Regions from separate parts of the Clostridium thermosuccinogenes genome, predicted to be linked through region 3. Evidence: riboswitches for the same ligand, from Rfam matches in the RefSeq annotation. Region 3 holds a riboswitch; each other region holds the start of a gene.
The links. A riboswitch is a leader RNA that binds a small molecule or an ion and turns the genes downstream of it on or off. The one in region 3 is predicted to bind cyclic di-AMP.
Positions count from the first base shown of each region.

Region 1: another riboswitch for cyclic di-AMP. It lies ahead of CDO33_RS03515 (peptidoglycan-binding domain-containing protein); the one in region 3 lies ahead of CDO33_RS09640 (SH3 domain-containing C40 family peptidase).
Region 2: another riboswitch for cyclic di-AMP. It lies ahead of CDO33_RS20165 (LysM peptidoglycan-binding domain-containing protein); the one in region 3 lies ahead of CDO33_RS09640 (SH3 domain-containing C40 family peptidase).
Region 4: another riboswitch for cyclic di-AMP. It lies ahead of CDO33_RS04675 (peptidoglycan DD-metalloendopeptidase family protein); the one in region 3 lies ahead of CDO33_RS09640 (SH3 domain-containing C40 family peptidase).

Region 1 is NZ_CP021850.1:774,939-783,156, reverse strand. It holds gene uvsE (UV DNA damage repair endonuclease UvsE) at 1-696, opposite strand, end outside; gene CDO33_RS03530 (dephospho-CoA kinase) at 1,198-1,845, shown strand; gene CDO33_RS03525 (class I SAM-dependent methyltransferase) at 2,111-2,848, opposite strand; gene CDO33_RS03520 (RidA family protein) at 3,128-3,511, opposite strand; gene CDO33_RS03515 (peptidoglycan-binding domain-containing protein) at 3,892-5,190, opposite strand; cyclic di-AMP (ydaO/yuaA leader) riboswitch at 5,193-5,326, opposite strand; gene CDO33_RS03510 (RluA family pseudouridine synthase) at 5,665-6,621, shown strand; gene CDO33_RS03505 (CAP domain-containing protein) at 6,744-7,592, opposite strand; gene CDO33_RS03500 (proline--tRNA ligase) at 7,953-8,218, opposite strand, start outside.
Region 2 is NZ_CP021850.1:4,617,895-4,626,112, forward strand. It holds gene CDO33_RS20140 (ABC transporter ATP-binding protein) at 1-922, shown strand, start outside; gene CDO33_RS20145 (DNA polymerase IV) at 1,624-2,874, opposite strand; gene CDO33_RS20150 (glycoside hydrolase family 18 protein) at 3,039-4,319, opposite strand; gene CDO33_RS20155 (sporulation peptidase YabG) at 4,722-5,540, opposite strand; cyclic di-AMP (ydaO/yuaA leader) riboswitch at 5,722-5,940, shown strand; gene CDO33_RS20165 (LysM peptidoglycan-binding domain-containing protein) at 5,944-6,750, shown strand; gene CDO33_RS20170 (AraC family transcriptional regulator) at 6,869-7,753, opposite strand.
Region 3 is NZ_CP021850.1:2,191,556-2,199,773, forward strand. It holds gene CDO33_RS09615 (MetQ/NlpA family ABC transporter substrate-binding protein) at 1-150, opposite strand, end outside; gene CDO33_RS09620 (methionine ABC transporter permease) at 498-1,181, opposite strand; gene CDO33_RS09625 (methionine ABC transporter ATP-binding protein) at 1,171-2,193, opposite strand; gene larE (ATP-dependent sacrificial sulfur transferase LarE) at 2,258-3,085, opposite strand; gene CDO33_RS09635 (IS30 family transposase) at 3,544-4,842, shown strand; gene CDO33_RS09640 (SH3 domain-containing C40 family peptidase) at 5,248-6,435, opposite strand; cyclic di-AMP (ydaO/yuaA leader) riboswitch at 6,438-6,687, opposite strand; gene CDO33_RS09645 (heparan-alpha-glucosaminide N-acetyltransferase) at 6,800-7,498, opposite strand; gene CDO33_RS09650 (putative manganese-dependent inorganic diphosphatase) at 7,599-8,218, opposite strand, start outside.
Region 4 is NZ_CP021850.1:1,057,961-1,066,178, forward strand. It holds gene CDO33_RS04670 (ribose-phosphate pyrophosphokinase) at 1-761, shown strand, start outside; cyclic di-AMP (ydaO/yuaA leader) riboswitch at 981-1,230, shown strand; gene CDO33_RS04675 (peptidoglycan DD-metalloendopeptidase family protein) at 1,437-2,861, shown strand; gene CDO33_RS04680 (winged helix-turn-helix domain-containing protein) at 3,170-4,357, shown strand; gene hpt (hypoxanthine phosphoribosyltransferase) at 4,464-5,003, shown strand; gene CDO33_RS04690 (helix-turn-helix domain-containing protein) at 5,058-5,432, opposite strand; gene CDO33_RS04695 (hypothetical protein) at 5,719-5,925, shown strand; gene CDO33_RS04705 (aminotransferase class IV) at 6,623-7,447, shown strand; gene CDO33_RS04710 (alpha-mannosidase) at 7,490-8,218, shown strand, end outside.

The DNA.
Region 1 (8,218 bases), 1.4 Mb from region 3:
TTCCTCCAGCATATCCTCCAGCTTCTCTCCGTTGTTTACACATTTATGATGATGAACATCAAGCACCATGGGAGTCTTCAACTCCCTGCAAAGCTCAAGGACGTCGTATGCCGAATAGGACTTGTCGTCATTTTCGATGATTATCCTCCTGCGAATCCTGTCCGGAAGGCTTTCAAAATTCTTTTTAAACCTTTCCAGGGATGATTTTTTATCTTTATACAGCCCTCCCACATGGAGAACCAGTTTATATTTATAATCCTCAAGCCCCATAGCTTCATAGATCTTTACATGATAGTCCAGATCCTTTACCGCATCATTAAAAACATCCTCCGAAGGCGAATTGATGATGGTAAAGTGGTCCGGGTGAGCGCTTACCCTGAAATCATTTACCTTGACCAAATCACCTATTTTCCTGAACTCTTCACGAAAATCCTCCGCATAGTCCCAGCCCTCAATCAGCGGGTGCGTTGCAAGGGGGACCAGCTTGGATGTGAACCTGTATAATTTTATATTCATAGCCTGGTTGTAAAGCAATATTCGCCTGGTATTCTCCAGGTTTTTCAGCGTAAGCTTTTTTAACCTGAATTTTCCGGCTTCCTCATCCAGCTTTTTAAATGCTGTTACCGTCACCGTGCTGGACGGTGAGCAGTCATGCAGGTTTAGAGTCATTGCTACATAGCCAAGTCTGATAATCATATGATAACTCCCGCTTGTTGTAGGTTATTTCAATGACAGGCTTGTTGAAGTTACTCATGCCTGTATACCGACTGATCTTAATCGATGTATCCCGGCAAACGCTTTTGTTTTCCGGCTTGTTTACTTAAAACCGGCATTATTTTATTAGTATAACCACATGCGGCAAAAAAATAAGAACTGCCAAAAACAGCTCTTATCTGCGGTGAATCCTCATATTAAAACAAAGCTCTTATTTTACAGTTCTTTTATGGTAATATATGGGGAACAGCAGGTGCTAATCAACAATTTAAAACCTGTTATGAACATATGCAGAAAGCGCTTATTAGCATTTAGGCCACACCTTTCAGTACAAATGGAGGATAATAACATCTTTAAACTTCATATTGAAATATATTCCATAATATGCGATGATATACAATAAGTATCCGTCAATGTTTTATTATTTATTATACTATTGATGTGAACTTGATGGCTAACCGATTTTCGAAGTGAGTGATAATTATGATTGATTGCCCGAATTGTGGAAATATTACAAAAGATAATGTAAAAATATATAATGAAAGCTTGAGGAAGCAGAACATAAGTATTTCGCCCATACTGCCCACTTGTAAACTCTGTGGAGCAGAAGTGGCAGTCACTCACACTTGTAACGGAGGCAATATCATTGTTCTCAATGGCACCTGTGGCAGCGGTAAGACTACCATTGCAGAGCTTTTTGCCGATAAGGGTTGGCTTACCGTTGACGGCGATTGTGCTATACAATCGCTCCGACATAAAAAAGGAACCAAACAGTATGAATGGAACGAATTGACTGAGGAAATCATATGCGAAATTGATATCCTATCATTATTCTGTAAAAACATTGTCTTGTCCCATGTTATTTTGCCAGAAGATTATAAAAAGTTTGTAGAAATATTTGAATCCCGAAATCTTAAATACAAGTTAATTCTTCTTAAACCCCAATATCAGGTTGCCGTAGAACGGTGTCAGACAAGAACTTGCCATACCAGCATTACACCGGAAAAATGGATAAAGCATTTTTACGATGTTTTGGTTTTTGATCAGCATCAATTTGACATTATAGATAATTCCGATATGACAGCAGAGGATACCATAGAAAGAATACAGGATTTGGCATACCGAGGATAGAAAATAAATAAACTGCTAAAAGCAAAAAGCATTGGAACAAGATGTAAAGTTGGCTGTTGTACCTGTGAAATGTACTATGGAGTTACTGGTAGAATACGGCTGCATGATGTTGGTACCACATCGGCTCTTAGGAATGAGGTGTCATAACTGTCAGCAGACGCTGCAGACGCATTAACACAGAATCAGCAGCGCTATGCTTTTTCAGGCAATCGGAGTAAAATCGCAGGCGGCAAAAATTGCCGCCTGCCGTGAGATTTCGTACAGCCTATTTTCCAGCCTTGACTACCAACATGAAAGAATCTTCATCATAGAGAGAATAATTAAAATCCCCGAAAAACTCAACTTTTTCAAAACCCGCCTTATTTAAAAGCTCACGCATGGTCCCGCTCATGAGAGGCAAAAGCTTAACGGAGTTTTTATACTTTAAAGGTTCCCTTCCATTCCTTATAGTCAAGGTGGTGTTAAAATTTATATATTTCCGGTCATCCGTAAATTCATATTTCCTCAGGAACTCCAAGCCAATATCCTCATTGATGATGGGAGGCAGCTCATCAACGTTATACTTTATAATCCTGTCATAATTGATAATCTGCAGCACCAGGGCCCCTTTATCTGACAGGAGCTTATTCATCTGCTTGAGAACCTTCAGAATCGCATCGCAGCTTTCCAGGTGTACAATGGAGTTCCCTATGCAGAATATGCAGTCAAACCCAGGGGACAGCTTCTCTTCCAGCTCTTTCATGTCGCATCTCAATACATCGGCTGAAAGCTTCTCCGACTGCAGCTTTTGCTTTGCCCTGTTCACCATTTCCGCATCAATGTCCACCGCTGTAAGCTCATATCCGCTTTTCGACAGCTCTGCGGTATAGCCTCCGGAACCGCATGCCACATCAAGAACCCTCGCGGGGGGAGTCCCGGCCGCCTTCTTGATAAAATTCAGCTGTGACTGTCCTACAGGAAAAATATAATCGTAATATTTGCTTATTTGCTCGTAAAAACCCATATTCTTCTCCTTGTAAACCAGATATAATGCATCTCTTCATTGAATATCAAGGTTTTACCGTTTAACGGTGTCTGTCACAAATAATATTCATCAATTGCATCAAAATTATGTAGTCGTCTACCAAGGCCAAAACCGCAAGCTTCCTGCTTCATCGGCATGATAACCTGCAGTAGCCACAGGCATTCACAGGCGCTGATAAGGTCACTTTTCACTTTCTTTAATCATGTCCATACCCCATGACATATGCCATGAAATTGCAGGTTACATATCAATACTGCATCAGTCTATAACCGCAACCGCTTCAATCTCGATTTCAACGCCCTTTGGCAGCTTTGATACTTCGACACAGGACCTGGCAGGATAGGGAGCAGAAAAATACTCACCATATATACTGTTTACAACAGCAAAGTTTCCCATATCATTGATAAAAACTGTGGTTTTTATCACATTGGACATGCTGGTACCCGCCGCCTCCAACACAGCTTTCAGGTTTTCCAGCACCCTCCTTGTCTGGGCTTCTATCCCTCCGTTGACCACCTCACCGGTAGCGGGGTCTATGGGTATCTGTCCGGATGTAAATACGGTGTTCCCTGAAATTATTGCCTGAGAATAAGGGCCTATGGCCGCCGGAGCTTTATTGGTATTAACTGTCTTAATTGACATGATTCCACCTCCATAGTCAATTTTCTAATTTTATAGTAAGTATACCATATAATGTTATGCTTCACAAAGCCTAAATCCCTGCTGTCGAATACTATACAGGTTGTTCTTTATTCACTTCTTTATTCAATAATATTTTTAGTCCATATAAATCCAACTTGCCTGTAAGCTTTTTTGAAAGTACTGCTGTGATTTTTCTCATCATCCCGAAATCTGATAGATCAACAATAAACGAACCCAATCATGTTACATGGAAACAGCATCCTATGCATAAAAAAAGGGAGACCCATGAATACTTTGGTTTAGTATTGATGAATCTCCCTTTCCCTTGCCGTTATGATATTTTAACCGCAGCCTGTGCGGCAATTGCTTTCCTATATGGTTTAATAATTACTTGCTGCCCATTTTGCAGCTTCCTTTACAGCATTCTGGTGATCTGCATTCACTTTACCCGTACCATGAGTCTTGCTGTTTAAAAAGTGAATATCAAAGTGGCCGTCCATGCCGTTGCCTTTTACTGTATCAAGGTTGGTACCAGCTCCATAATCTCCGCTTCTTTTGCTGACATATGCATTTGCCGGTTCACTGTCCACCCCTGCATGAGGCATTCCGGCCATGGATGCGGCAATCTTTTTCCCATTCACCGTCACTATTACCGGCCTTCTTTCCCAGCTCCACTGGCCGCCGTATATCTGCTTCATGATTTTTGTATCTTCCGCCGTCAGAGTCTCACAATCTGCATGATTGGTACCGTAGGTCCTTTTTATTTTAAAGCTTTTACCCGATTTAATATCATATACCGTAGCTGTCTCTCCACGAGCAAAGAAGCTCTCTACACCGCCAAACCATGGCATCATGTAATCTTCGGCTTTTTTCCCGCTGTTTGCGGTTTCGGATGGTTTAGCCACTTCTGCCGGTTTTGAAGCCTTATCGCTTTGGGCCTGTTTTGCTGCAGCTTTATCCGCTTCCTCTTTTTCCTTTACCAGCTTTTCAATAAGCTTCAGGGTGCTGGTATGCACTATACCGTCCTGTTTCAGATTATGCGCAGCTTGCAGCTTTTTTACCGCTTCATAGGTGATGTCTCCATAGTAGCCGGTAGGTGTTACGGTAAAATACCCAAGGGTTTTCAAATCCTTTTGAAGCTTGATAACCTTGGAATTTTCATCCCCTTTCATGAGGTATACGTCGGAAGCTCTTGCCGTTCCTCGGGATACCATAGAGGAATTGCTATTTGCCTGCTTCATGGATTTGGATGCAGAACCTGCCTGGTCCTCTGCCTTTTTCGGATTCTGGCTATGCGCATCAGAGCGGGTCCCGTTTTCCGCCATGATAGAAACACTGCCGGCACCCTCTGTGCTATCTGTAATAATATCTGATGCTCTTTTTGTGGCACTTTCTGCAGTGTTGTTTGTAATGCTGTCTGCAGTACTTTTTGTTGTATCGTCTGCAGCACTGTTTGCAGTATCGCCTGTTATGCTGTTTGCAGCGCTATCACCCGCATCCGCAGAAAACAACTGCAAAGGCTGCCCGGTTTCCGTCCCGGCATCCGCTGCGCTGCTCTCCACAGCCTTATTAGATTCCGTTATGTTATCAACAGGTGACGTAGTGAGACTGGCAAAATAAAAAACAGATGTAATGGCTGCTGCCAAAACAGAACCAAAAACATATCTTCTGTATTGCATTAGTTTTCTCCTCTCTTTGCTTACGAGGTTAGTTGTCGGGTTAGGTAGAAGAGCACCCTTTCCGGCTGTTCCGGAATTAACCCCCTTGTGTTGTATCCCCCGTTTCCCTAATAAGGGAATTCGGCAGTATATATTTGTAAATTGGCTTCTTGAATTACGGTTGTATATTATAACATAATTAGTTTACATAAGATAGTGGCAAAACATGGATATCTTGAGGAAGTTTTGAACTAGGGAAAAGAAAACAAACGTGAGTTTGCATAAATCTTCCATCAAACTGATACCTATAATCCATCTCTTTATCGCTCCCTTCCATAATTTAATGCATTATCACCTCCCTCACGAGGGCAGACTAAATACAAAAGCTACGGACATATATACAATTAAAGGAGTTTTTGCTTCAAATATCGAATATACAGCCAATAATCTCTAAAGATGCAGAACTGCAAAGTATTAATAATAAAAGGAGTATATATGAGGGAAATAATAGTCACAAAAGAAAATGCAGGCAAACGTATAGATAAATACCTTCGGGATACCTTCAGAAATATGCCGTCAGGCGCTATGTACAAAGCCTTCAGAAAGAAGGACATAAAGGTCAACGGAGTGCGGGTCAAAGATGATTATGTCGTCTCCCAGGGTGACCGGCTGGAAATATACATAGTGGATGAAATTCTCGACGGAGTGCCCCAAGCCGGCAGCACACCTTTTGCCAGGGGTTTTTCAGTAGTATATGAGGACAGCAATATAATGATAGTAAATAAGGATCAGGGGATACCGGTGCACCCCGACAGGGAGCAGTCAAACAACACCCTTATAGACTTCATTCTTGAATATCTTGAGCACAAGGGAGAATATAATCCCAATGACACCAACTCCTTTACCCCGTGCCTCTGCCACAGGCTGGACAGAAATACGGGAGGTCTGGTCATAATAGCCAAAAACGCCGAATCCTTAAGGATAATGCTGGACAAGATCAAAAACAAGGAAGTGCGCAAATTCTATCAATGTCTGGTAGTGGGCAAGGTTAAGAAGCAATCAGCCGAGCTCAGGAGCTTTCTTATCAAGGATGAGAGGAAAAGCAGGGTTTTTATCAGCGATGAGCCGGTTAAAGGAGCTTCGGAAATTATTACAAAATACCGGGTTCTATCCTATGATATGGATAAGGATATAAGCCGCCTGGAAGTGGAACTCATAACAGGGAAAACCCATCAGATAAGGGCTCACCTTGCCCATATCGGCCATCCGATAGTTGGGGACGGAAAATATGGAACCAACGCTTTCAACCGCCCTCTGAAGGCCAAACGCCAGATGCTGTGGGCATATAAACTGGTTTTTGACTTCAAGGATGCCGGAATGTTAAACTATCTCAAAGGTATGAAGTTCGAAGTGGAACCCATATTTAATATCAATCTGAAAGAACAGCATTGATAAAAGCTTTTCTTCATCGCGGTTAATAAAAAAAGAGCCGGTGGATTGAAGTGCACCTCAAATGTTAGACATATACTAATATTTGGAGGTGTATTTCAGATTACCACCGGCTCCTCTTTACTTTACTTTCCTATGAACTGCTGTACAAGCACCTTTCCGTAAGTCGGGCTGTCCACTATGCCTATGCCCGTATAATTAAAGCTTCCGTTCAGTATATTCTTCCTGTGGCCTTCGGAATTCATCCATGCTTTAAATGCCGCCTCTACCGTCTGATTTCCGGCTATGTTTTCACCGGCTGTTTTGAACTCAATATCAAACTTTCTCATCATGTCAAAAGGTGAACCATATGTCGGTGATTGATGAGCAAAGTAGTTGTTGTTTACCATATCCTGAGCTTTCAACCTAGCAACCTTCACCAGCTCCATATCAAAAGCAAGAGGACCTACCCCGGCATCTGCCCTGGCTTCATTAACCAGATCCAGCAACTTCTGCTCATCCTGGGATATTCCTTCCGGAGGAGTGGTAGAAGGAGTCTTATCACTTGTCTGTGGAGTCTGGGTAGTAGGCGTCTGAGGTGCAGGAGTCTGCGTAGTCGGAGTCTTAGTCGTAGGAGTCTTGGTTGTCGGAGTTTTGGTTGTTGGTGTCTTGGCAGTAGTTGATCCGGATGTCTTTATGTATTGTGCAGACACCGCTCCAACACATCCGCTGCTCACATCATATACCGCATACCAGCTGTCTATTTTACCGAATACCTTTACTTTCTGCCCTTTTTTAAGCACACATACTACAGGATACTTTGTAGACGGGCCCTGCCTTACGTTCAAAGAATTAGCAGTAACTACCGCATCCGTAAAATTAACTTTTTGAAATGATGGAGCTGCTGTCACCTTTTGTACATCAGGCCCACCAATATTCAAAAGCGACGTACAAGCAAGCACAAGTACGATCAAATATACTAGCTTTTTTTTCATAAAATCCCTCCAAAACATCACTTCTGTTATTTATTTTTTAAAAAGTATGCTTCTATTATTATTAACAGAAAATATCGAAATATTTACATGGATGCTTCTAAAGGTAAAAGTTTTTTATTTTATGAAAAAAAGGATGTGTTGCCGATACAATAGAAAGGATTTGCCAAAAACGAGCCGTTTTTATATAAATTGCTTTAATTTCGCTAATTGAAATGGTGATTGCTGTTCCAAAAGATTCAAAGAACATATTTCAAATCCATAAAAAAGCTCCGGACATTCTTTTTCCGGAGCTTCATCGTTATTATATTTCCCTCATTAATATATTTCCCTTACATATCCATTTCTCATAAAGTTTGTAATTTAATTCAGCGCACTCATTACCTCCTGCCTCGCTTGAGCGATGGCATCCTCTATTTTGAGCTCTTTTACTTCCGAAGATTTTCTGAGCTTGTACTCCACAATGCCTTTTTCTGCCTTCTTTCCGACGGTGATCCTGATTGGAATACCGATAAGATCCGCATCCTTGAATTTAACCCCTGCTCTCTCATTCCTGTCATCCAGTATCACTTCCACTCCTGCCGACTGAAGCTCAGAGTAAATCCGTTCAGCTGTTTTCATCTGCTCTT
Region 2 (8,218 bases), 2.3 Mb from region 3:
CCCCCACTTAAAAAGGATGCAGAGGGAGAGTGCCAATGACTATAAAATTGCTCGCAAGCATATGGAATATACCGATACGCTTAAGTTTGAAAAGAAACCGGTTACTCAGATTTCCGGAGGAGAGAGGCAGAGGGTTATTTTCGCCAGGGTGCTTACCCAGGAGACGGAAATAATACTTCTGGATGAGCCTGCCGCAAGCCTTGACATATCCCATCAGGAGCAGATTTTCAAATACTGCTGTGAATTGATTGCCGCAGGAAAGACAGTTATAGCGGCAGTGCATGACCTGAAAATAGCAGCTCGTTACTGTTCGAAGCTTGTCCTCATTCAAGGGGGAAGAATTATAGCTCAAGGTATCCCGGAAGAGGTGTTGACTTCACAGAATATGTCCAAAGCGTACGGTGTGAATGCGATTGTTTACAGGGATAAAGTCACAGGACAGTTGGATTTTTACCTATACAACGGCCGGGATGATGTCCGTGGAACATCGGTGCATGTGCTGGGGGGAGGGGGCTCGGCTTCCGGAGTTATAAGGGAGCTATTTGAAAAGGGCTACAAGATTTCCACAGGGGTTCTTGCCCATGGAGACAGCGACCTTATGTGTGCAGAAATCTTCGGCATAGACTATATAGCCTGTGAGCCTTTCAGCGAAATATCGGATGAAGCTTTTGCCTTAAATGTGGATAAGATAAAAGATGCCCAGATCACCATTTTATGCAACATGCCTTTTGGAAAGCAGAACATAAGAAACCTGGAAGCAGCTCAGTATGCCAACAGGCTTATTATCATAGAGGATGATCCGCCGGAGGCCAGGGATTTTACCGATGGAAAAGCTTTAAGGCTGTATGGACTTCTGAGACAGAGGGCAGAAGTTGTCCCATCAGCAAGGCTTCATGAAGTGATTAAGATTTTACAGGTTTAGATTTTATTTGCTAAAACGAAAAAAGAATGTTATTTTTATAATTGATTGTGCTTTGCAAGCGTGAGGGATTGTACTGACGAAAATGCCGGCACAATCATTTAATTTTTCAGAATTTTTAAGCACAAACGACCCTTATAAATAATTTCCTGTCCTTTATAGAAAAGCAAAAGGTGTCCCACCTGTGGATTAATTCTTATTATACGCTGGAAGAAGTTTTAATTCCAATATATCGGAATTGAAACGGTAAGGGGCCTATTTTAGTAACAATCAGAAAATCCGTTTTAATCGTAACATGCCAAAGCATAATTAATATTACACAGGACTAAAATTGAGCAAAAATTTAAAGTTATCCACAGCTATCCGCAAAAAATAAGGTATTCACAGTCTTTGTGGATATAAAAACTGTGGATAATGTGTATAAGTCTGTGAATAACCATGTAGGGCTTGTCTTAGATGTGTATAAAATGTAGAAATTAATGCACACTTATCACCATTATGTATACCGGCATCAAAGCAGGAGAAAAGCAGGTTTGTGATATTTTATATAAGAAATATTAATATTATTTACATAAGAATAGACTGTGGATAAAAAGATAACATCCTTATCCACAGTCAAAACTAACTAATATTACTTATTCACAGACTTATGCACACTATCCACAGGATGTGTATCAACAAAATCTACGTTTTATGTTTATATTTTATATGCTAAACGGGTCCTTCTTTTCCGCGCTGCTACTGCTTATTAAGTTATTGCCGATGACTTTTGCCCTTTTTACGATGTCCTTACCGTATTTTGCCCGGATGCTGTCTATAGCTTTTTCCAGGTTTTCTTCCCGAACACGGCTCCCGGAGGTGCTGCTATCCGCTTCCTCCATTATATCGAACAGTGATATCTGTCTTTCCATATCGTCGCTGTCATTAAAGTTATCCAGGCCGATACCCAGCAGCCGTACGGGACGGTGTTTGTCCCAGTTTTCCTCAAGAAGGCTTATGCCCGTCCTGTATATATCCCTTGTGAGATAAGTCGGATTGATGGACTTCTGTCGGGTGATGGAATGAAAATCCTTATATTTTATAGTTATGGAAACTGTCCTGCCTTTATATCCATATGCCCTTGCTTCCGCGCCTACTTCCTCGGAAAGCCTGAGCAAGACAGTTTTGGCCTCATCTATGTCTGTTATATCCCTGGGCAGGGTTGTTGAGCGGCTTATGGACTTGCTGTCATGATGGGGATGCTCGGTCACCGGTGACAAATCTATCCCATTGGCCAGCTTTTGCAGTTCTTCACCCCATTTGCCCAAATTTTTCGTCAGGAGCTTTCTGTCACAGCAGGCCAGATCGCCTATTGTGTAAATAGCCAGGTTTGAAAGTTTTTTCTCTGTTTGACGGCCTATGCCATACATTTCCCTTACAGGCAATGGCCAGATCTTCTCTTTAACATCCTTCTGCCATACTTCGGTTATTCCCAAAGGCTTTTTCATTTCCGATGCCATTTTTGCGAGAAACTTATTTTCTGAAATTCCTATGGAGCACCATAGGTCGAGCTCGTTCATGATATCCTTCATAATCTTCTGAGCGATCTCAACAGGTGTTCCAAAAAGGACTTCACAGCCGGTGATATCCAGCCATGCTTCATCTATGCTGTTTTGCTCAATGACCGGAGAGTATCTCCTGAGAATATTCATCACTTCCCGGGATTTTTGCTCATAAAATTCATGGTCGGGAGGGATGAGAATAAGATCTGGACAGAGTTTTTTTGCTTCATGCACCAGCATGGTAGTTTTAATTTTATATTTCCGCGCTTCGTAATTGGCTGTGAGGATTATGCCGGTGCGGTTTTTAGGGTCACCTGCAACTGCTGCCGGCTTGCCCTTTAGAGCAGGATTCCTGGACATTTCACAGCTTATAAAAAAGGCATTCATATCCACCAGCAATATAGCCCTTCCCATTCAATTCTCCTCCGTATGGCGCATATCAACCTTATGTTCAAGGATTCAGATTTCATAAGCATTAAAGCTTAATTCAAAATAGCACACTTATTTAATAATATAATAATTGCAGACATAATTTCACTGCTGCAATTATTATATCATATGGCGGAAGGGCTATACATTTAAAATAACTTGACTATATTGTAAACCGAGCTTAGGACGAGCCAGTTTTGCGGGAAGAAGCTGCCAATGGTCCAGTAGCTTATACCTCCTACTCTGAATTCATTTGCCAGTGTAAGCTTTGCCAGAATGCTCCTTGCATCTTCAAACCATACCTCATGTCTTCTGCCGTTCTCATCATAATAGTTGAAGAAAGGTGCCTGGGATATGGTGTCATACTGTATTACGGCGCCCACATTTGCTGCGAGGTCAACAGCACCTGTATTGGATATGGTCCTGGCTGCGGTTCCGGGAGTAAAAGGCAGTGTCCAGTTGTATCCGTAATTCGGTATGCCCATGAAGATTTTATTCCGGGGGATCGCGGTTACAGCATAGTTTAGAACTCTCCTTATTTCATTTATTGGGGCAACAGCCATAGGAGGACTATATGTGTAACCCCATTCATAAGTCATTATTATGACATGGTTTACAAGAGCTCCATGTACTGGGTAATCATGGGCTTCATAAAGTATGCCCTGCTGGGTAGCCGCGATTTTAGGAGCTAAAGCAGTTGCTATGACATAACCAAGAGGTCTTAAAGCTGAGGTTATTCTTCTCAGGAAGTTATTGTAGCTTTCCCTGTCATAGGGATAGATATATTCAAAATCTATAGCCAGTCCGTAGTAATCCTTCTCACCTAAAATTCTTGTGACGTTGTTTATAAGGGCGTCCTGGGCTTCATTATTCGTTAAAATCGAGTGGGCGATATCGCTGCTGAAGCCGCCACCTTCTTCTATGTTTGTTATTACCATCATTGGAGCAACATTAGCCGCATAGGCTGCCTGTATCAGGGCATCATCATCGATGGTTCTTAAAGAGCCGTCGGCATTTACTTCGTAGCTGAATATGCTCAAATATGTCAGATAGGGAAGGGTCCTCCTGAGTACATCCATATTGATGTTGGGAAAAGCATATCCGTTAACCTCGATGTTTCCGAAATTGATGGTTCTGGGCGGTATTATTATTACCTGGCCCACAGATATGGAAGCAGGATCCGTTATCCCGGGATTTGCTGCCAGAAGAGCATTTACGCTTGTGCCATACAGCCGGGCTATCGTGTATAAGGATTGCCCCGGAGCAACCGTATGCCTGCGCTCTCCTTCCAAAATTACAAGTGTTTGTCCCACAACAAGCCGGTTTGGAAATCTTAACTCATTGTCAGCGATAATTTTGGACGCCGGCACGCCATACTGCCTTGAAATGGTGTATATACTTTCACCGGGTCTTACTACATGAATAATCAAGGAAATCACCTCGTTTCCCAAATGTGTGGATTCATAATATGCAATATTTCAAGCTTAAGTATGAATAACTGCCATAAGCCGGTTAACAATTCCTTTGGTCGTCGTTGGGAGTCTTTCTATAGAAGATTTGAACGGGCGTCCAGCAGATTACCGGCTTCTAATTCAATATATGCTGGTTTACTTAAAATGGTTACCTGAGAAAGGAGAGATGCAAACAGGTCGGAGGAGGATGGACAAATTCATCAACAAAAATATAACAAATTACCCACAAGGTAAAATTAACTAAAATGAATTATTCACAGACTTATACACATTATCCACAGGGATATAAATCCACAAAACAGCTGTTTTGTGGATTTATATCCCTGATTTTCCTTTAAGTTTCCGTAAGTTTTACATTCATCACAGCTTTAGATGGCCTCTTGTTTTTTTGCCCCATATGCCATCGGCACCGGATACAGTTATTCTTGATATCTGTTCGGGAGTGACGAAGGTTCTTGAACTGGTGAGGGCTACTTTTTCTGCTACAATTGCCGGATCTAAAGCGTTGATCAATATCCTTCCCGGTGAACTGGCAAAATTGGCTCCTGCGTTCATAATACCTTCATAATAGGACTGGCATGCACCTGCGAATATGCATAGTTTATCATCATTGGGCTCATATTTTCTGGCTTCTTTAACGGATTGTATATAATATTTTGAGTTCCTGTAACTGTTTATGGAATTAAGATCCACAGATCCTTTTTTTATACCGTCGTGGCCGGTAACGACAAGAATATCGGGACGGTATCTCTCCAGGGCGCCTCTTATAAGTTCCGGCTGTCTGCTCTCTTCCGCGTGGATGCTTGTTGCATGAAGACCTGCCTTTTTGTAATTCTGCATGCACATATCTATAAATTCCCTGCTGGAATCTATATGCAGAATTTTACCGGCTCTTGCCCGGAAGGGGCTGTATCTTAAGAGGGGATTGGATCGCCTATACTGTGGTACATGCCGCGTTGCCATTATTACATTTCTTTTCATGCTTTCAATGGCGCTTCTATAGGTTTGCTTTATGAGATCATTTTCATCATCAGTGTCTGCCTGGATTCTATGGAGAAGGCCCCGCAAAATATATACGGGTTTCCCATTGGAACCAATTTCTATTCTGTCAATTACAAAAGATATATCTGCGTTATAAGATTTCCTTGCAACAATGTCTCCTATTTTTAAGCTATTCACATTTATCACCCCCTGTTAGTTGACATATTACATACTATGCAGGGGAGGCCAATAAGGATATTGGTGTGATAAAAGAACTCAAAAAAAGTTTTACTGTTCCGGGTTATTCCGTCAAAGCATTGATATTCCTGCGTTACCAATAATTTTGTATGGAAATGATGCATAAATCCTGTTAGAATGGCATGGAAAACAGCCGAATCTCCACAATGGAGTACGGAGGATATTTTACCTGGGGTGAATCCGTTCCTGATATGGGATGCAAGCGGCAGTATATAATAGATTTCTGCTTTATTAGGCATGCATCATTGCTTAGCATTTATGCCGCTTCCAAGGTCAGGGATGGTAGGGTACCTCATCCCGAACCCGTCAACTAACTCCGGAGGCGAAAGGGGGAAAAAATGTAATGTTTAAGAAAGGCAGATTAAAAACTTTATTTTCTGCGGCATTTGTGTGCTTCGGACTGTTGGTGATAGCACCGGGTGTGGCTAATGCTGCATCCTACAAAGTAGTGAAGGGTGATTCGCTTTATACCATAAGCAAGCTCTTCAATACTTCGGTCTCTGCAATCCAGAGCAGTAATAATATAAAAGGAACAGTGATATATCCGGGACAGGTGTTAAATGTGCCTGCTGCGACGTATACCGTAAAAAGCGGGGATAGCTTATATCTAATAGCAAAAAAACACGGGATATCTCTTGATTCCTTAAGGAAAGCCAATAATAAGTGGGATGATATGATTTATCCGGGACAAACCCTTATTATACCCGGAACATCATCAACTTCTGCAGGGACTTCCTCAGGAACTTCAACATCCGGAGGAAATGGCGCAAAAGCTGTGGTTTCCTACAGTGAAAGCGACGTAGACCTTCTGGCAAGGCTTATAAGAGCGGAGGCAGAAAGCCAGCCGTATGAAGCTCAGGTTGCTGTTGGTGCTGTTGTTATAAACAGGGTGCAGAGTGATGAATGGCCGAATACTATAAAAAGCGTAATATATCAGAAGATTGGGAACTACTATCAGTTCAGCCCGGTAGAGAACGGGTGGATTAACAGGCCGGCAACGGATGAATCCAAGAAAGCAGCTTATGCGGCTTTGTATGGAAGTGATCCAAGCAACGGCGCCATATTCTATTTCGATGACAGCACAACGAATAAGTGGATATGGTCGAGACCTATAGCAGCAAGAATAGGCAGGATGGTATACACATACTAGACTTGCAAACAGGTAGAGTATGAAACAGGGAGAGCCGTAAAGACGCTTAAATCGCGGAGCCGGCCTCCCTTGTTACATATTATCGTTATATTTACGGTATAAGGCTGCCCATTCATTATCACAATCGGATTTGCCTGTACTGTACGGGAGTCAGCCCTTCATATTTTTTAAATACTCTGGAAAAGTGATGTAAGTCATAAAATCCTACATCGTTTGCTATATCATGAATTTTTCTGTTGGTCTCAAGAAGCAGTTTCTTTGAAACGGATATCCTGTGAAGATTAATAAATTCTGTAACGGAATGCCCGGTCTGTTTTTTAAAAAGCCCGCTTAAATAAGTTGGCTGCAAATGGACATGGTTTGACAGGTCTGTTAAAGTGATGCGGTTCATGTAATTGCTCTTTATGTAATCCACCGCCAGCAAAACCTCGTTGGACCTGATATTTTCGGGAAGCTGGCTGCATTTCTGCCTGTAAAGGTTGATAAGAAGGTCGGTAAAGATGGATTTGATGACGGAATTGAATCCTGCCAGCTGCCTCTCCGTTTCATTGATAATCCTGCGAAACAGCATATGCACATGGCTTGAATTGCTTATGGCAATATGCTCAGGAAACTCCACAACCGCTTTATGATATTTTACGGGCTTTAAAGGTATGGTTTCGTAGTAGGCTTGCTTAAGCATCTGCAAGTCATCTGCAGGTTTGGACACATATAAATCAAAATGCATGCACAGGAATTTGAAAGGGGTAGTGAGGGATTTCCCCGAATGGAACACTTCCGGTTTGAGGAAAATCAAATCATTGGGGGACACTTCATATGTCCTGTCCCCAATCACAAACAGGCCCTCCCCTTCGGTTATAAAAATAAGCTCATAGTCGCTGATTTTTCTTCTGTTGAGCTCCCAGGGGCTGTAATATTTATCTTCGGCGCAATATCTTATGTAGGGGATAAAATGAGTATACTTTGAATAGTTTTCCTCATTAACCACTATGGATAACGGCATGGAATTTCCTCCCCCGAATTTTATTTTACTGCTGCGATCAAATCCATATAATTTAGTAACCAATTCAGTCAATAGTTTGCCTGATGGTTATATGCTTTGAATCCTTTTGCAAAAGCAATAATCCATTTCAATTAGCAGAATTCAAACTAATTTATATAAGCAAGTAGCCATCGTCCAATCAATGCAGTTTAATTTATCGACATGGCTTGATATGCAATTTATATTATATACTACATGCATTGTGCAGATAACTGGCTTTTTGAAAATTATGAAATGATTCGGGAAATTAGACAAGCAATTCATTGAGGACTACTTAAGCCATATGAACATAAGCTTTTCGTACAAAGCTGTAATATTTTAAATACAATATGGGTAATCAAGCTTGAATAGGGAATGATAATTGCAGTGGTCAGTTGTGTTGTAAAATTTTTAATCATCTAATGCGTTTGGAAGGATGCAAAAAAG
Region 3 (8,218 bases):
TTGGATTTCTTTAAGAATAAGTGCATGGGGAGTAGGACTGGCACCTACCACCAGCTTGGTTTTCTTCCCTGAATTTCCGGAAGTGCAACCAGAAAAGGCAAATACAGAAATTGCCATAATAATCGACAAAGCAACTAATATTTTCTTCATACAATTCACTCCTTTAATTTTAGTTTAATAATCTGGGCACCCTTAACTACAGCCCTGAAATTTATATTTAAATTTGGCAAAATTGCCATTATTAAATATCATGACAAATTATCAATGCTGCTTTTTCTCTACACACTTATGTAATAATAATTCTAAGCAAAGGCATATCATCCCATATATGTATTTATCTGGTGATGTTTGTTGAAATAACAAATACTCATCAAGATGCAACAACATATGCCGACTCATATCTGCAAACCTTTGCAGATTATGATATTGGCAGTTCTATGCAAGCACCGGTTTGTATTGGTTTGAATTGCTGATATAAACATTTTTGAGATGTGTCCTCATCTCTTGTCAAATTTCTTTGAAAGTGCGTTGCCTGCGGCTTGGATAATTTGAACCAATATAATAAGTACAATTATGGTCGCAACCAATACATCATTCTGAAACCTCTGATAGCCATATCTTACGGCTACATCCCCCAGGCCTCCTGCGCCAATAGCTCCGGCCATGGCTGAATATCCCAGTATGCTTATAACCGTGGTGGTTATGTCCAATATCAGCGATGGCATGGCTTCCGGTATCATAACCTTGAATATCACCTGGGGTATGGTGGCACCTACCGACAGGGAGGCTTCTATTACACCCCAATCAACTTCCCTTAAGGATGACTCTATTATCCTGGCGACAAAAGGTGCAGCGGCTATGGAAAGCGGTACAATTGCAGCCGTTGAGCCGATTGTAGTTCCGACAATCAACCTTGAAAGGGGAAACAATGCTATTATCAGTATTATAAAGGGTATGGAGCGGGTGATATTGACAATGGAGCCCAATATATTGTTTAAACGGGGTTTTTCCCATATATGCCCCGTATCTGTTATTACAAGTATCACACCCAGGATAAAACCCAGTATTACCGAAAAAAGTGTTGAGAAAAAGACCATATAAAGAGTTTCCCCAATGGCTGGCAATATCAAGTCCAGCAAATATTCAGCATATTCCCATAATTGTTCACTATCAGATGACATTTTCCGTCAGCACCTCAATTCTCACGTTATTCTCAGTCAGATAATTTTCTGCTGCAATTATGCTCTCCCTGTCACCGGAAAGCTTTATAAGCAGGATCCCCACCTGGGTATTTTGTATATTTTCTATATTTCCGGCTATTATGTTGGCATCTATGTTGAATTTCTTGACCATTTGGGAAATTACAGGTTCACCGGTAATGCTTCCTACGAAAGATGCCCTTAATATTTCGTCTCCATGGGAATCTCTGTCCGAAAGGATTCCGTCAGGAAGTTCAGCCATCATATCCTTCAAAAACTTTTTAGAAGTCAGCGTCCTGGGATTGGAAAAAACATCTATCACCGAACCGTATTCCACTATTATACCGTTTTCCATGACGGCTACCTTGTCGCAGAGCTTTTTTATTACATTCATCTCATGGGTGATAACCACGATGGTTATGCCAAACTGTTGATTAATGTTCTTTAAAAGCTTCAATATGGAATCGGTGGTGGTAGGGTCCAGTGCTGATGTGGCTTCATCTGACAGGATAATGTCCGGATTGTTGGCCAGGGATCTGGCTATTCCCACCCTTTGCTTCTGACCTCCGGACAGCTGGGCCGGATAGACATTCCTTTTTTCCGTCAATTCCACCACTTCCAGCAAATGATCCACTCTTTTTTTTATTTCTGATTCCGGTATTTTGGATATTCTCAATGGGAAGGCTATGTTATCGTAAACCGTCGAATTCATAAGGAGGTTAAAGTGTTGGAAGATCATCCCTATCTTTTTCCTTACCTCTCGCAGCTCGGCGGATTTAAGCTTCGTCACGTCCTTGCCGTTTACGACAACCTCTCCCGAATCAGGCACTTCAAGCATGTTTATACACCTGACGAGGGAAGATTTGCCAGCTCCGCTCAGGCCTATTATGCCAAATATCTCTCCGTCGCTGATGGTAAGATTTATATTATTCAGAGCGTTTACTCTGCCATTCTGAGTATTGTAACTTTTACTCAGATTTCTTATCTCTATCAACCCACTTCAACCCCTTTTATCCAATATGTATATCTGAACTATAAGACTTTTATCCACTTTGCATCTACTTCCCGCTATCAGACTTTATGTCTAAGGTTTCATTCATGCTTCCTGTTCTGTAGCCTTTAAGGTCAAGGGCAGTATATCTGAACCCTATCTTTTTGAATTCCTCATAGACCTTATCCATAAGTTCCCCGTTATAGAATTTTTCCCGCTCGCTTCTGGATACCTCAATCCTTGCTATATCACCATGATGGCGAACTCTAACCTGCTTAAATCCCAGATCCAGCAAGAATTGCTCTGCCTTATCCACCATTTCCAGCTTCTCTTTTGTTATCTCCTGGCCATAAGGGAACCTTGATGAAAGACAAGCAAAGGAAGGTTTGTCCCAGGTAGGCAGATTCATTTCCTTTGAAAGCTTCCTTATTTCCTCTTTGGTCAGCATGGCTTCTTTAAGAGGGCTTACAACCCCCAGTTCTTTGATAGCCTGCATACCGGGTCTGTAGTCTCCAAGGTCATCATAATTGGAACCGTCCAACACATATTTTATGTTGTTCTGCTTGGCTATTTCCCATATCTTGGTAAACAGTTCGTTCTTACAGAAGTAGCACCTGTTCACGGGATTTTCCTTAAAACCTTCAATCTCCAGCTCTTCCGATGAAATTACTATGTGCCTTACCCCCAGTTCCTTTGCGAAGGCTACGGCTTCCTTGAATTCCCTTTCCGGATAAGTGGACGAGGTGGCTGTGACGGCCACGGCATTATCCCCCAATACGTCATAAGCTGTTTTCAATAGAAAGGTGCTATCGACACCTCCGGAAAATGCTACCGCAACACTGCCCATGTTTTTCAGATTCTCTTTCAATTTTTCAAATTTATCATAAACCTGCATTATATACACCCCTTAAAATTATCGGTTTTCCCTGTTTTTAATCTTTTCACAGCTATTATCAGTTTTTTGAAAATTAATTGGTATTCTTTCTTACATGATATTCATATGTAATTCCAACTATACCTATATGTTTAATATAATAAAATGCATCTCCCTCTCTGTCAATAATGTTCCTATAAATATTTCTATCTATTATACAATAAACATTGGGTATTGTTAATGCTTTATATCAAATTAAAAAGAGAGAAATCTATCATAATGACAAAGTTTAATTGAAAAAGTTATTTCCACCCCAAATTCATAGACAGTGGAATTTAGTTTTGCAAATCGCTAGAAATGAGAAAGGTGGAAGTTACTTTTGCAAAGATCACACTGTTCCTATTTTCTTGTGAAAGCTGGAATATTGTCTCTCAAAAAGCTATGATATATATGGTGGTGCCTCTGAAGGGGGTACATATATGCGTGGCTTTAAACATTTGAGTCAGGAAGAAAGAAATATAATTGAACAAAGGTTAATCAGCAGGAAATCATTCAAAAGCATAGCACGCGAGCTTGGAAAGGACCCAACCACGATATCCAAGGAAGTGAAGAACCATATCCAATTTAGGAAAACCGGCTGTTATGGAAGAGTGTTCAATGATTGTAAACATCGTATTGGTTGCCCTGTTAAGCATCTTTGCGGCAGTTTGCGTTGTAGCCGTTATTGTCGCGCTTGCAAGTCTCGCATGTGTTCATCACTATGTCATGAGTATCAACAGGAAATTTGTCCCAAGCTTTCGAAGCCGCCCTATGTTTGTAATGGTTGTGAAGACAAACAGTCTTGTACATTAGAGAAGAGGATTTATTCTGCAACACATGCACAAAGAGAATACGAGACAGTACGCTCTGAGTGCCGTCAGGGTTTACAAATCACTGAAGAAGAAGCGATAAGATTGGATTCCATTATTAGCCCGCTGCTAATTAAAGGCCAGTCACTCCACCATATATGCATTAACCATGCTGATGAAATCATGCTCGATGAACGCACACTCTACAACTATGTGGACAAGGGTATCTTTACAGCAAAAAATATCGATATGCCAAGAGTTGTACGTATGGGCAGACGTAAAAAGGGAAAAGACCAGTTCAAAGTGGATAAAAAATGCCGAATAGGCCGAACTTATCAAGACTTTCTTAAATTTATGCAAGAGCATCCGGACCTTCCCGTAGTGGAAATGGACACGGTAATAGGAAGAATAGGCGGCAAAGTCCTGCTGACACTGCATTTTACTGTCCCACAGCTCATGCTCGCATTCATTAGAGATGCTAATACCTCCCAATCTGTCATTGATATCTTTGATCAGCTTTACCTGGAACTAGGCCCGGATACCTTCCGCAAATTGTTCCCGGTATTACTTTGTGACAACGGCAGTGAGTTCTCGAATCCGTCCGCTATTGAATTCGATTCACATGGGCAACGCAGAACCTGTGTATTCTACTGTAATCCGCTGGCTCCTTACCAGAAAGGCGCAGCAGAAAACAACCATGCTTTGATTAGACGCATTATCCCAAAGGGTACTTCTCTTGATGAGTTTACTCAGCGGGACATAACTCTTATGATGAACCATATCAACTCGTACAGTCGACTGAATCTCGGGGATAAAACCCCTTATTGGGCTTTTGGATTGCTCTACGGGGAAGAAATATTAAGAAGGATGAATGTAGAACTCATCCCGACAGATAATGTCACCCTGCATTCATCCCTTCTTAAGAAATAAATATTAAATAACCAGAGGCACCACCAGCCACAACTCTATAAGCATTTACAAACAGGGTGGAAATTACTCTTGCAAAAAGTTAGTTAATCTTCACACCTCTAGTTTGATATACCCAAAAAAGGGCTGGCTTTGTTCCTCTACTTCATATTTTAACCTATTATTGACTGAAAAGCATTAAAAATTTGCCTAAATAAACTAATCCAAAACCCGCTGAATTACTATTTTTCTCAATGATAACAGCATCCATGGAATTTACTTTTGCAAAGTGGAAATTACCTTTTCAATTGACCTCATAATGACAAATTTCTCTCTTTTTAAACTTTTTGCTTCGTACGATTGCCGGTATTTGCCCGGTCATGGTACCATTCGTTTCTGCCCTCGTAGATAAACTCCCATCGCTAAATATTAAAGCACTCTTTTGGACTTTATATAAGCTTTTACATAAAAGCTGTCATTTACATTGGTGATCTTTACATCCGATTTTGGGTTGGAAGCATGAATAAATTTTCCGTTTCCTATGTATATGCCCACATGAGTAACAACCCCGTTGTTTGCACCGCTTGTGTCAAAGAACATCAGGTCTCCCGGCTTCAAATCCGATTTGCTGACCGTAGTTCCTTTGGTTGCCTGCTCCTTGGATGTCCTTGGCAAATTTATTCCAAACTGTTTGTATACATAATATACAAGGCCTGAGCAGTCAAAACCTTTGGGAGTGGTTCCACCCCATATATAAGGTACACCAAGGAATTTTTTGGCGTATTCGACGATCTTTTGCCCTTTGGATAAGGAATCCGATGCCTTGTCAGTTCTAGCTGCTGCGGTGCCTCTCGAGGTAACGGGTGCCTTATTCGTAATATATTCGGAATAAACCCATCCTGTCGTTCCCCCAGATGTCTTTACCTTTGTCCAATCTCCGGAAGTGCCTAATACACTCACCTTTTCCCCTTGCTTCAGCTTTCCTTTTATCGATGCGGCAGTGCTTGCGTCACTCCTCAAATTAAGTACGTCGGCAGTAACATATGCCGTACCTGTAGCAGCGGCTTCTTTGCTTTCCTGGGCGGCAGTCGCAGCTAAAGTACTAGCTGTTGATTCTGCCGCTTTGTCCGACAGGTATTCATAATATACCCATCCTACGGTTCCCTCAGAGGTCTTTATTCTCCTCCAGTTTCCCGAACTGCCTAATATGCCTACTTTCTCTCCCCTTTTAAGCTGTCCGGTTACAGGAGAAGAGGTACTCGCCTCTTTTCTGATATTGAGGACATCTGTATTTACTATGGCTATTTCTTTAATTTCAGTTTTGCTGTTTACTGCGACTGCCAGCTCCGATACAAAATCCTCCCCAATCCGGCTGCCGTCGCCTTCATATGTAGCATTTATCCATGATCCAGAATTTCCTGAAGCTATGAATTCTGTTCCTTTGAGAAAAGTTGACAATACTTTTGCTGAATTATTTGCAGATTGGGCAAGAACTACGAGGGATTCTTCTTTTGCTGTTTCCTTATTTCCGTTTTCCGCATGTAAAGCGTCCGTATGTAAGCTTAAAGCAAAAGATAGTACCATGGTACCTGCCAGTACCTTTTTAAAAATATGCATCGTAACCTCCTATTATTAGCTTCCGAAGTTAGCTGACGGGTTCGGTAAATAGGATTACCCCTACCATGCCGGATAACTGAAAACAGGTGTACAATGCTGTTAATCAAATATCAAAGATCATACCGCAGTCTGATGTTAATAACATCATATATGTAACAGTACACATCTTTCCAGTTACCATTATGGATTAACCCCTAAAAACAGTTGGTTCCTCCGTACCTCTTAAAAAAGAGGATTCAGCTTTTAATAATTACCATAACATATTTTATGTTAACATAATGGGACGAAAATTTCAGCATTTTTGTTCAATTTTTTTTCATGTAATGTAAAGCAAAGAAAATAAACAAAGGTTTACTCCCGGCGGTCATTTTCCCGCCAGCCGGTTTATTAAGGACAATACGGCGATTATCACTGGTTGGTGGATCAAATAGATTGCCAATGTATGCCTTCCGGCGCTGCTTATTATGTTATCTTTAAGAGAAAATCCGAATAGGCTTTTTCTTCGGGAGTACAGGAGTTTTCCCAGCAAAACCCCATAAAGAAACAGTCCGAACCAAGGCAGCAAGGGATAATAATCAGAGGAAAAAAAGCTGCTGCTTGTCAATCCAAAAGCAAAGAAATAATCATTGGGAGCATTAATTCTTTCCAGAACCTTTCCGACTATTATGACTGCAGTTCCGATCGCAGCCAGTGCTTCCCAGCGCATTTTTTGAAACAACGGATACAGCAGCATGCTTATTCCCAAAAAGTGAAGTATCCCAAACTTTATAATAAACTCCGGGTCATAAAGATAGGTAATGAGAGTTATTGCCATCCCGGCAGCAAGAACCCTTAAGCCCCTTTTTACATTGCTGCGGCTAAGGGTAGAGCTTACGCCGGAGATCAAAATAAACATTGATGCCGATATTTTCCCGATCCAGTAATTGATTCCATAGCTATAGACGACATCATAACCATATATATCCTTCATATCATATATGACATGAAAATATATCATCATGATAAGGGCTATGCCCCTTAAAAAATCCAGTTCCCATATCCTCTGCCTTTTTTCTTTTTCCATGAGGCACCTCATAAATTATATTAAGCCAACATTTACATTTGATATAACTGTATTATAAGTTAAAGGCGAAGGATTTACAATCATAAAAGTGGGGTATGGATCACTGGACTGCTGCAGCCAGTTGAGGTATGATCTGCATTTTTCTGGAAACAACGCCGTTTAAGTAAACGCTGTCTTCCCCGGCACCGACATTAAATGCCTTCTGGGCTATGCTCTTTTCCCTGCCTGCAAATAAAACCTCGGAACCCACATTGATTATGTCTGTCACCAGAAGTATCAGCAAATCATAATCCTTAAAGGTGCAGATATCATTCATATATTTGATGAGATCATCCTTTATTTCAGAAAGGCTTTCCCTGTCCGATGCATTTATCTGTCCCACGCCGAATTTAAACTTGCCAAGCCGTACTTCTTTAAAATCGTTGTACAGAATCTTCTCAAGACTCTTTCCTCTTAAGGACGAACCCCTCCTGAACATCTCGGAAGCAAACCGGTCAATGTCAAGTTCCGCTATCTCCGACAGCTTTTGAGCTGTGTTAATATCCATCGGAGTGCAGGTGGGCGATTTGAATTTGATGGTATCGGATATTATAGCGGCGCATAATATTCCCGCTATATTTTTACTAGGCCGTATGCCTTTGTCAAAGTACAGATTTGTTATTATGGTAGATGTACTTCCCACAGGTTCGTTTTTAAAATATACCGGATAACCGGTCTGTA
Region 4 (8,218 bases), 1.1 Mb from region 3:
CTTTGCTGTATCAGGGAAGGCAGCATAAAAGGGTATCGAGGGAATCCCTGGATTGTGCTGTTGCCCTTCAGGAGTTGGAACGCCTTGGAGTGGAGAATATCCTCACTTTTGATGCCCATGATCCTCGGGTGCAAAATGCTATTCCGATAAAGGGATTTGAGAATATTCAGCCGGCATACCAGATTATTAAGGCTTTGCTTAACTCTGAAAAGGACTTGGAGATAAGCAAAAGCAAAATGATGGTGGTCAGCCCCGATGAGGGTGGAATAAACAGGAATATCTATTATGCAAACATACTCGGGCTGGATCTCGGATTGTTTTATAAGCGCAGGGATCTCAGCAGGATAGTAAACGGCAAGAATCCCATAATAGCCCATGAGTTCCTGGGGGATTCGGTGGAAGGCAAGGATGTACTCATCGTTGATGATATTATTTCATCGGGAGATTCAATGCTGGACATAGCGATGGAATTGAAGCAGAGAAAAGCCAATAGAATTTATATGGCGGTGACCTTCGGATTGTTTACGGAAGGCATTGAGAAATTTAATGAGTTCTACAGGAACGGAATAATCACCAAGGTTTTTTCCACTAACCTGACTTATAGAAGTGAAGCGCTCAAAAAGGCGCCTTGGTATGTAGAGGTTGATGTATCAAAGTTTATAGCGCTGCTTATAGATACTCTCAATCACGATCATTCTTTAAGCGCATTGCTGGATCCGTCTACAAAGATCAGGGCATTGCTGGAAGAACATAAAAAATAAATGATGTAAAAGCAAACCGCAGAATATTGCCCAGGCAATAATTCTGCGGTTTATATATTAATAGGCGCTATTTATTCATGTTCCGTCTGATGGTGAAAGGCGCTTTCTTTGTTTTATAAAGAATTATCCGATATCGATGTCCTATTACATATTTGACACATTTATGCAATGTAGTTATAATTATTAGGGAATAGCAAATAATATAGGTAAACTGAATATTGAACCTATATGCTGAATTTCTGCAGCGATGTTTCTGCAGAATACGGGGGAACCAATTTTTGGGGTGAATCCATACCAGGTGTCGGCAGGTGATTGTCAGGTCTGAATTAATGTTACGCCTGAATCCTTGATTTGGGCTAATATTACAAACTTCATATCTCTGATTTAAGTCTCTGACTGCCGGTATGGTAGGGCAAAACTTTCTGTCCGAATCCGTCAGCTAACCTCGGAAGCTTTGAAAGGGAGTGATGGTTTGACTGTGCCTTTTGAAGCGGTTTTCACATAGGGTTAGGTGATAAACCGTTTTTATTTTTCAAATTTTTTATCTGGAGCAGCTTAGAACACTATTATTTGCCGTCCGGATTAAAACCCTGAAAAATAAAGGAACTACTTCTTAGGGGGACAAAATAATCCTTTTGGATGAGGAAATATCCCTTTAGATGATAAGGAGATTTTATGAGTAAGGACGAACTTATAGGATGGATTAAAAAAAGTGGAATATGGATTGATAAAAGCAGAGCATGGCTTAGTAAAAGCAAGCCGTGGATCATAAAAAACAGAAAATGGATTTTAGCCGGTGTAGCGTTTGTCACCGCTGTTTCGGTGACAGGCTTTAGCGTTTTCACAAAGCGTTATTATGCAGTTGAAGTAAACAGCAAGGTTATAGCTATGGTAAACGACAAAAGCCAGATTGATGAAATTATCCAGGAGATAGAAAAGAAGACGGAGACTGCTACCGGCCTAAATATTATCATTCCCACCAAGGTTGATTATAAGGAAGTATTTGCCTTTGGCAACAAGTTGACTCCTGAAAGCGCTATCGAGGAAACGCTGGAGAGCAATTTGGAGCTGCTGGCGGAGGCCTATTCCATCAATGTTGACGGCCGTGATATCGCTTATCTCAAGGATAAGAGCACAGCAGAATCCATTTTGACCCGGATTAAGGACGAATATATGAAAAACAACGGTAGGAGCGATCCGGAAAGCGTAGATTTTATCGAAGACATAAATATTATCAAAAAGACTGTAAACATAGGCAGCGTTCAGGATGAAAAAACCGTTTTTGAACTGCTGTCTGAAAGCACCGAGGAGTCAAAGGTATATGTGGTAAAAAAAGGCGATACGGTATCTGAAATTGCCGAAGCACATAAAATTAAACAGTCTGAAATTGAGAAAATGAATCCTGGATTGGATGTGGATAAAATTCAAATCGGCCAGGAGATCATTCTCAGCGTACCAAAGTATGTAATAAACATAAAGAGCATTGAAACGAAAAATTATGAGGAAAGCATTCCTTACCAGGTTGAATATGTAGAGACTGCCGACCTTTACAAAGGCCAGACAAAGGTGAAGGTTGAAGGCAAGGAAGGTAAAAAATCCGTTGCGGCAGAGGTTATAAAAATAAACGGCATAGTTTCGGAAGAGAAAGTTGTGGAAGAGAAGGTTATAGAAGAGCCTCAAAACAAAGTGGTGCTCAGCGGCACAAAAGAAAGGCCGAGTACTCTTGCATACGGAGTTTTTACTAAACCAAGCGGAGGAAGTCTTACTTCACGTTTTGGACAGAGATGGGGGAAACTGCATACGGGAATTGACATCGGCTGTTCCTCAGGCACCTCCGTCAAAGCTGCAGACGGCGGCAAAGTAACCTTTGCCGGATGGCAGGGCAATTACGGCAAGCTCGTCATCATAGACCATGAAAACGGATACACAACCTATTACGGGCATTTGAGCTCGATAAAGGTTAAAGCCGGCCAGAGGGTGGCAAGGGGAGAAGTCATCGCATTATCCGGAGCGACGGGAAATGTGACCGGGCCTCACCTGCATTTTGAAGTAAGGAAAAATGGCGTTCCTCAAAACCCGCTTAAATATGTGAACTATTGATGACTGAAAAAACTTGATCCATTGGTGTAAGGCTGTATTATAGCACCTGTCCCAATTATAGCTGGATGGGTGCTTTTTGTGTAGTCAGTTTTCTTTTCACAACCGATTTCATGTGCTTCTTTAACAGTGCAGGGCGCACTAGAAATGAAATCAAGCCAAAGCATACAAAAGTTTACACAACTATTTCTAATTATGGTATACTGTTAATATGTTGCATTGACAAAATGTGGTTGTGCACCTTGTCCGAAAAGCGATATATGGAGCGGAGAGCATTATTATATTAAAACACGAGAAATTAAGAGGGCAAAATGATAAAAAATGTTGCATTAACCAATAAGCAGGCACGAAGGTTCATGCTTTTGAAGCAAGGCTTAATAGGTGATTACAAATTCTCAGGCAAACAGGGAGTGCTTGATTTTGTCCGTCAAGCAGGCTGTATTCAGTTTGACCCGATCGATGTATGCGGCAAGAATCCGGAACTGGTTTTGCAATCGAGGGTTGAAGGCTTCACAAAGCAAATGCTGTATTCACTTTTGTATGAGGATAGAAAGCTGCTGGACTATTTCGACAAAAACCTTTCGATTATTGAAACCACAGACTGGCCTTATTTCCGGCGGTATCGCGAAGCTTATAAAACCGGCGGCAGGAGCCACGACGAGGTCAATGCCGTATGTGAGGAAATCAAGAACATCATACGGGAAAAGGGTGCCGTATCGTCAGCGGATATCGGTTTTAGTGATACGGTGGACTGGTATTGGAGTAATGCAAAGCTCTCCCGTGCTGCGCTGGAAACCATGTATTTCCGTGGAGAATTGGTAGTGCACCACAAGAAAGGTACAACCAAGTATTACGACCTTGCGGAGAACTGCATTGATGCTGAGCTGTTGAACGCACCGGAGCCGTATCCCGATGAACTCGAGCATCAAAAATGGCGTGTGCTGCGCCGTATAGGTGCGGTGGGACTTATGTGGAACAAGCCTTCCGATGCATGGTTGAACATCTGGGAGTTAAAATCTGCTCAAAGAAACGAGATTTTCAGGCAGTTGCTTTCCGAGGAAAAAATTATGGAAGTTACGGTGGACGGCATTAAGGACAAGCTATATTGCCTTTCGACCGACCGGAGTTTACTCGAAGCAGTCCTGCAGGAGACTGAATTAAGAGACCGTTGTGAGCTGATTGCTCCGCTGGACAATATGCTTTGGGATAGAAGACTTATCAAAACATTGTTTGATTTTGACTACAAATGGGAGATATACACCCCTAAGGAGCAGCGCAAATACGGCTACTATGTCCTGCCGCTGCTTTATGGCGACAGATTTATCGGTAGAGTCGAGGCAATCCGTGATAGCAAGGCAAAAACGCTGGTTGTGAAAAATATATGGTATGAAAGGGATGTAAAACGGACCAAGGAGCTTCAAACCGCCATTGATGACTGCCTGCACAAATTTGCGGTCTTTAATGAGTGCAAAAAAGTCAGCGTAACAAATTTATCGTAATAAATTTGTTATGAAGCATTATGAAAATTATGATATGGCTTTACAAAGAATAAATATTTGATTAAACTAAAAACATTAACAGTATTTATTCAGGAGGCAGTAATTAATGGAAAAGGATATAGCTAAAATTCTGATATCAGAAGATGAAATTAGAAGCAGAGTTCGGGATATGGGAAAGCAGATAACTGCAGACTACCAGGGAAGCAGCCTGATTATGGTGGGCATATTGCGGGGAGCTGTCTTATTTTTCGGTGATCTTGCCAAGGAAATAAAGGTTCCGTTAAGCATGGATTTTATGGCTGTATCAAGCTATGGCGACAGCACAAAGACTTCCGGAGTGGTCAGGATCATTCATGATCTTCATCAGAACATAGAAGGAAAAGATGTATTGATCGTGGAGGATATAATTGATACTGGTCTTACGTTGCATTATCTGATAGAGAACTTGAGGTCGAGAAATCCGAAAAGCATAAAAACCTGCTGTCTGTTGGACAAACCAAGCCGCAGGAGAGCGAATGTAACACCGGATTATGTGGGATTTGAGGTGCCTGATGAATTTGTGGTAGGTTATGGCCTGGATTACAAGGAACTATACCGCAATCTGCCATACATAGGAGTACTGAAACCTGATATATATGCCAAGTAGCATTTCATCGTGCCTATTGGTTCACCCAGGATATGTATTAGAATAAAAGCAGGATTATCCGTCTTTTTCCGGTTTATCCTGCTTTTCTTGTTTGCTGTATTTTTGCTTGATGAACTCTATGTACTCGGATATCTGTTCTATCACTTGCTCGGGAAGCCCAGATAAATCAAAGGTGTAGCAAAACTCTCCGGGCCTCTTGGCAGGAGGTTCTTTCTCCATGGAGTCAGTTATTCCAAGAAGGTAATCGGTAGATACATTGAAGTATTCGGCAATGTTTTTCAATATTTCATAATCCGGCCTACGGGTACCCAGTTCATATTGCGAAAGGGTAGTATTGCTGATATTAAGGTACTTGGCCAGCTTCATCTGTGTGATATTGTTCTGAAGTCTCAAATTTTTTATCCTTGAGCCGGGAATATTGCTATCCATTGTTTACCTCACTTTGATAAACCAACTATTACTCAATGCTATTTAGCTATCATATCAATTATATTTAAAAAGCGAACAAGCATAAACGGATTCCTCAAAACGTGGAACTAAATATTGACATATGCTACAAATAAATGTAAAATTAAGTTAATATTTTCATTATGTGAAATTACTGAATTAATTACATAATATACCATAAATGTTATTATGCGCAAACGGAAGTATTTCTATCAGGGAAATATATATCCTGTCTGGGAAATATATATGCCCTTTGTGGGGTGGTGCAATGGAAAATTTGATAAAATCCATAGTACTTATGAAGCTTTACAGGAAATACGGACAGCATGTGCCAATAGCAGAGAAAGAATGGCAGGATGCAATTAAGGATGCCCTTAATGATGTTTACACCAATAATCTATGTTTTGGCAAAGGGGTTTCGGCAGAGCATTTTTCAGACCTGGTGGTGAATATTCTGTCCTTAAGATGGAGATAGCAGCCGGCTGCTGTACAGAAGCTGTTTGATCCCCGTTAATCTTTAATCTAATAGAGCAATAGCTGTTACGAATGCAGTTAATTCAAGTAAAAATATCTGCTCCGAATAAGGTTAATTTAAGTGAAAAAATAGTGGGTTCGATTTGGGTTAATTTAAGGTGAAAAATAATTATTCCGAATAAAATTAACTCAAGTGAAATTATTACTCTAAATATCGGATAATCTAATCGAAGGATGCTTGTTCCAAGGATTAACCAAAACATATGGATTATCAGCAGAGCCTACCGATAAAGCCATGCTTTTATAGTTAAATATTCGCTGATTATATCTGTATCATAAAGGATCATATCATAAAAAATCATTAATTCACGGTCAATATAAAAAACGAAAGGAGAATGCGGCCACACATTCTCCTCTGTTTTTTTGTTTCCGATATCGGAAAAAAGCTCAATACAGCTATGCATAATCTGTAGGTTATTATATTGTGCAGATAACATGTTTTTTATGCATAAACCATGCGATAAAGATAAATAATTGCAGTGTACGAATTTTTCAGTTAATCCAAACTTGATAAATGAGCAAATAAATATCCATTGATTTGCCCTAAACAAATTGACATTTAAGAATCAAATCCTGTAAAATAGGCTTGTTGGATATTTGTTCCGGAAATTTGGAAAGAAGAATGAGGGATAATTCAGATGACTGACAATGCAGGAAAAATTTGTTTATTAAATGATGAAACGAAACCAGCAGATGAAATCAATGATGTTGGAGTTCAAAAAGACAGAGTTGTTTATGAAGTCATACGAATAATAGATGGCGTGCCTCTGTTTATGGAAGACCATTATTTACGCATGAAGAATTCTTTAAGCATGCTGGGCATGGAGTTAAAAACCCATCAGAAGGATATGAGCTTGCAGGTTAGAAAGGTTGCAAGCTTGAACAACCAGAAGAACTGCAACGTCAAGATTACAATATTTGAGGAAGATGGCAGGCAGAATTGCCTTATGTATGTCAGCAAGAGTTATTACCCTGTAAAGGAAGAGATTGAGAAGGGTGTAAAGGTTGCCTTGATGCATTGGGAGAGGAATAACCCCAATGCAAAAGTAGTAAACAACGCTTACAAGGAAAAGGCAAGGCAGACAATAGAAGAAAACAATGTGTTTGAAGTGCTTCTGGTAAGCGGACAGGGCAAGATAACGGAAGGCAGCAGATCAAACGTATTTTTTGTCAGGGGGAACAAGGTGTTTACAGCCCCGGATGAATATGTGCTGAAAGGCGTTACGAGAAAATACATAATTGATGCCTGCAGGAAATCCGGTTTTGAGGTGATAGAAACCCTCATAAGTGTGGATTCCCTTAATGAGATTGAAGGCATGTTTATTTCGGGAACTTCAATAAAAGTGCTCCCTGTATCCGATGTTGACGGTAAAACGTTTGCCTCCAGCACCCATCCAACAATTACTACGATACGCGATCAGTATGATTGTATAGTCAAGGACTATATAAGAAGAAATATATAATGTATGTAATGGTAGGGCACAAAAAACAGGAGGTGTAGTTTTATGCTTACACAATTATTGGCTGAGATCAAGGACAGAAGCACCAACTACTGGGCCGGCAGGATACTATCCCAATTGGAGTATGCAGACAAGTTATCCATGGTGAAGGAAGGGAAATACGACCAACTGATAAGCTCGGTTTGCAGCTTCATAAAGGAAAGATATGAAGCCGACGGTACAATCACATCCAAAACTGCTTTAGAAGCCGAAGGCATGTTGAAGGAAATGGCTGAGGAAGCCAAGAAGTACAAAATGTTGTGCGCCGCTCATGCTCATATCGATATGAACTGGATGTGGTCGTATGACGAGACTGTATCCATCACAATTGAGACTTTCAGGACAATGCTGGATCTCATGAACGAATACCCGGATTTCAAATTTTCCCAATCCCAGGCCTCAGTTTATAAGATCGTGGAAACCCATGATCCGGAGATGCTGGAAGAAATAAAAATGAGGGTAAAAGAAGGCCGGTGGGAAGTAACAGCATCCACTTGGGTTGAAAATGATAAAAACATACCAAATGGTGAAAGCCTTTCAAGGCACATTCTTTATACTAAAAGGTACCTGTCGGAGCTTTTGGACATCGAACCCGACAGGTTAAATATTGACTTTGAACCCGATACCTTCGGACACAGCGTAAATGTTCCGGAAGTACTGACAAAAGGTAATGTTAAATACTACTATCATTGCAGGGGATATGACGGGCACGTTGTTTACAGATGGGTTGCGCCG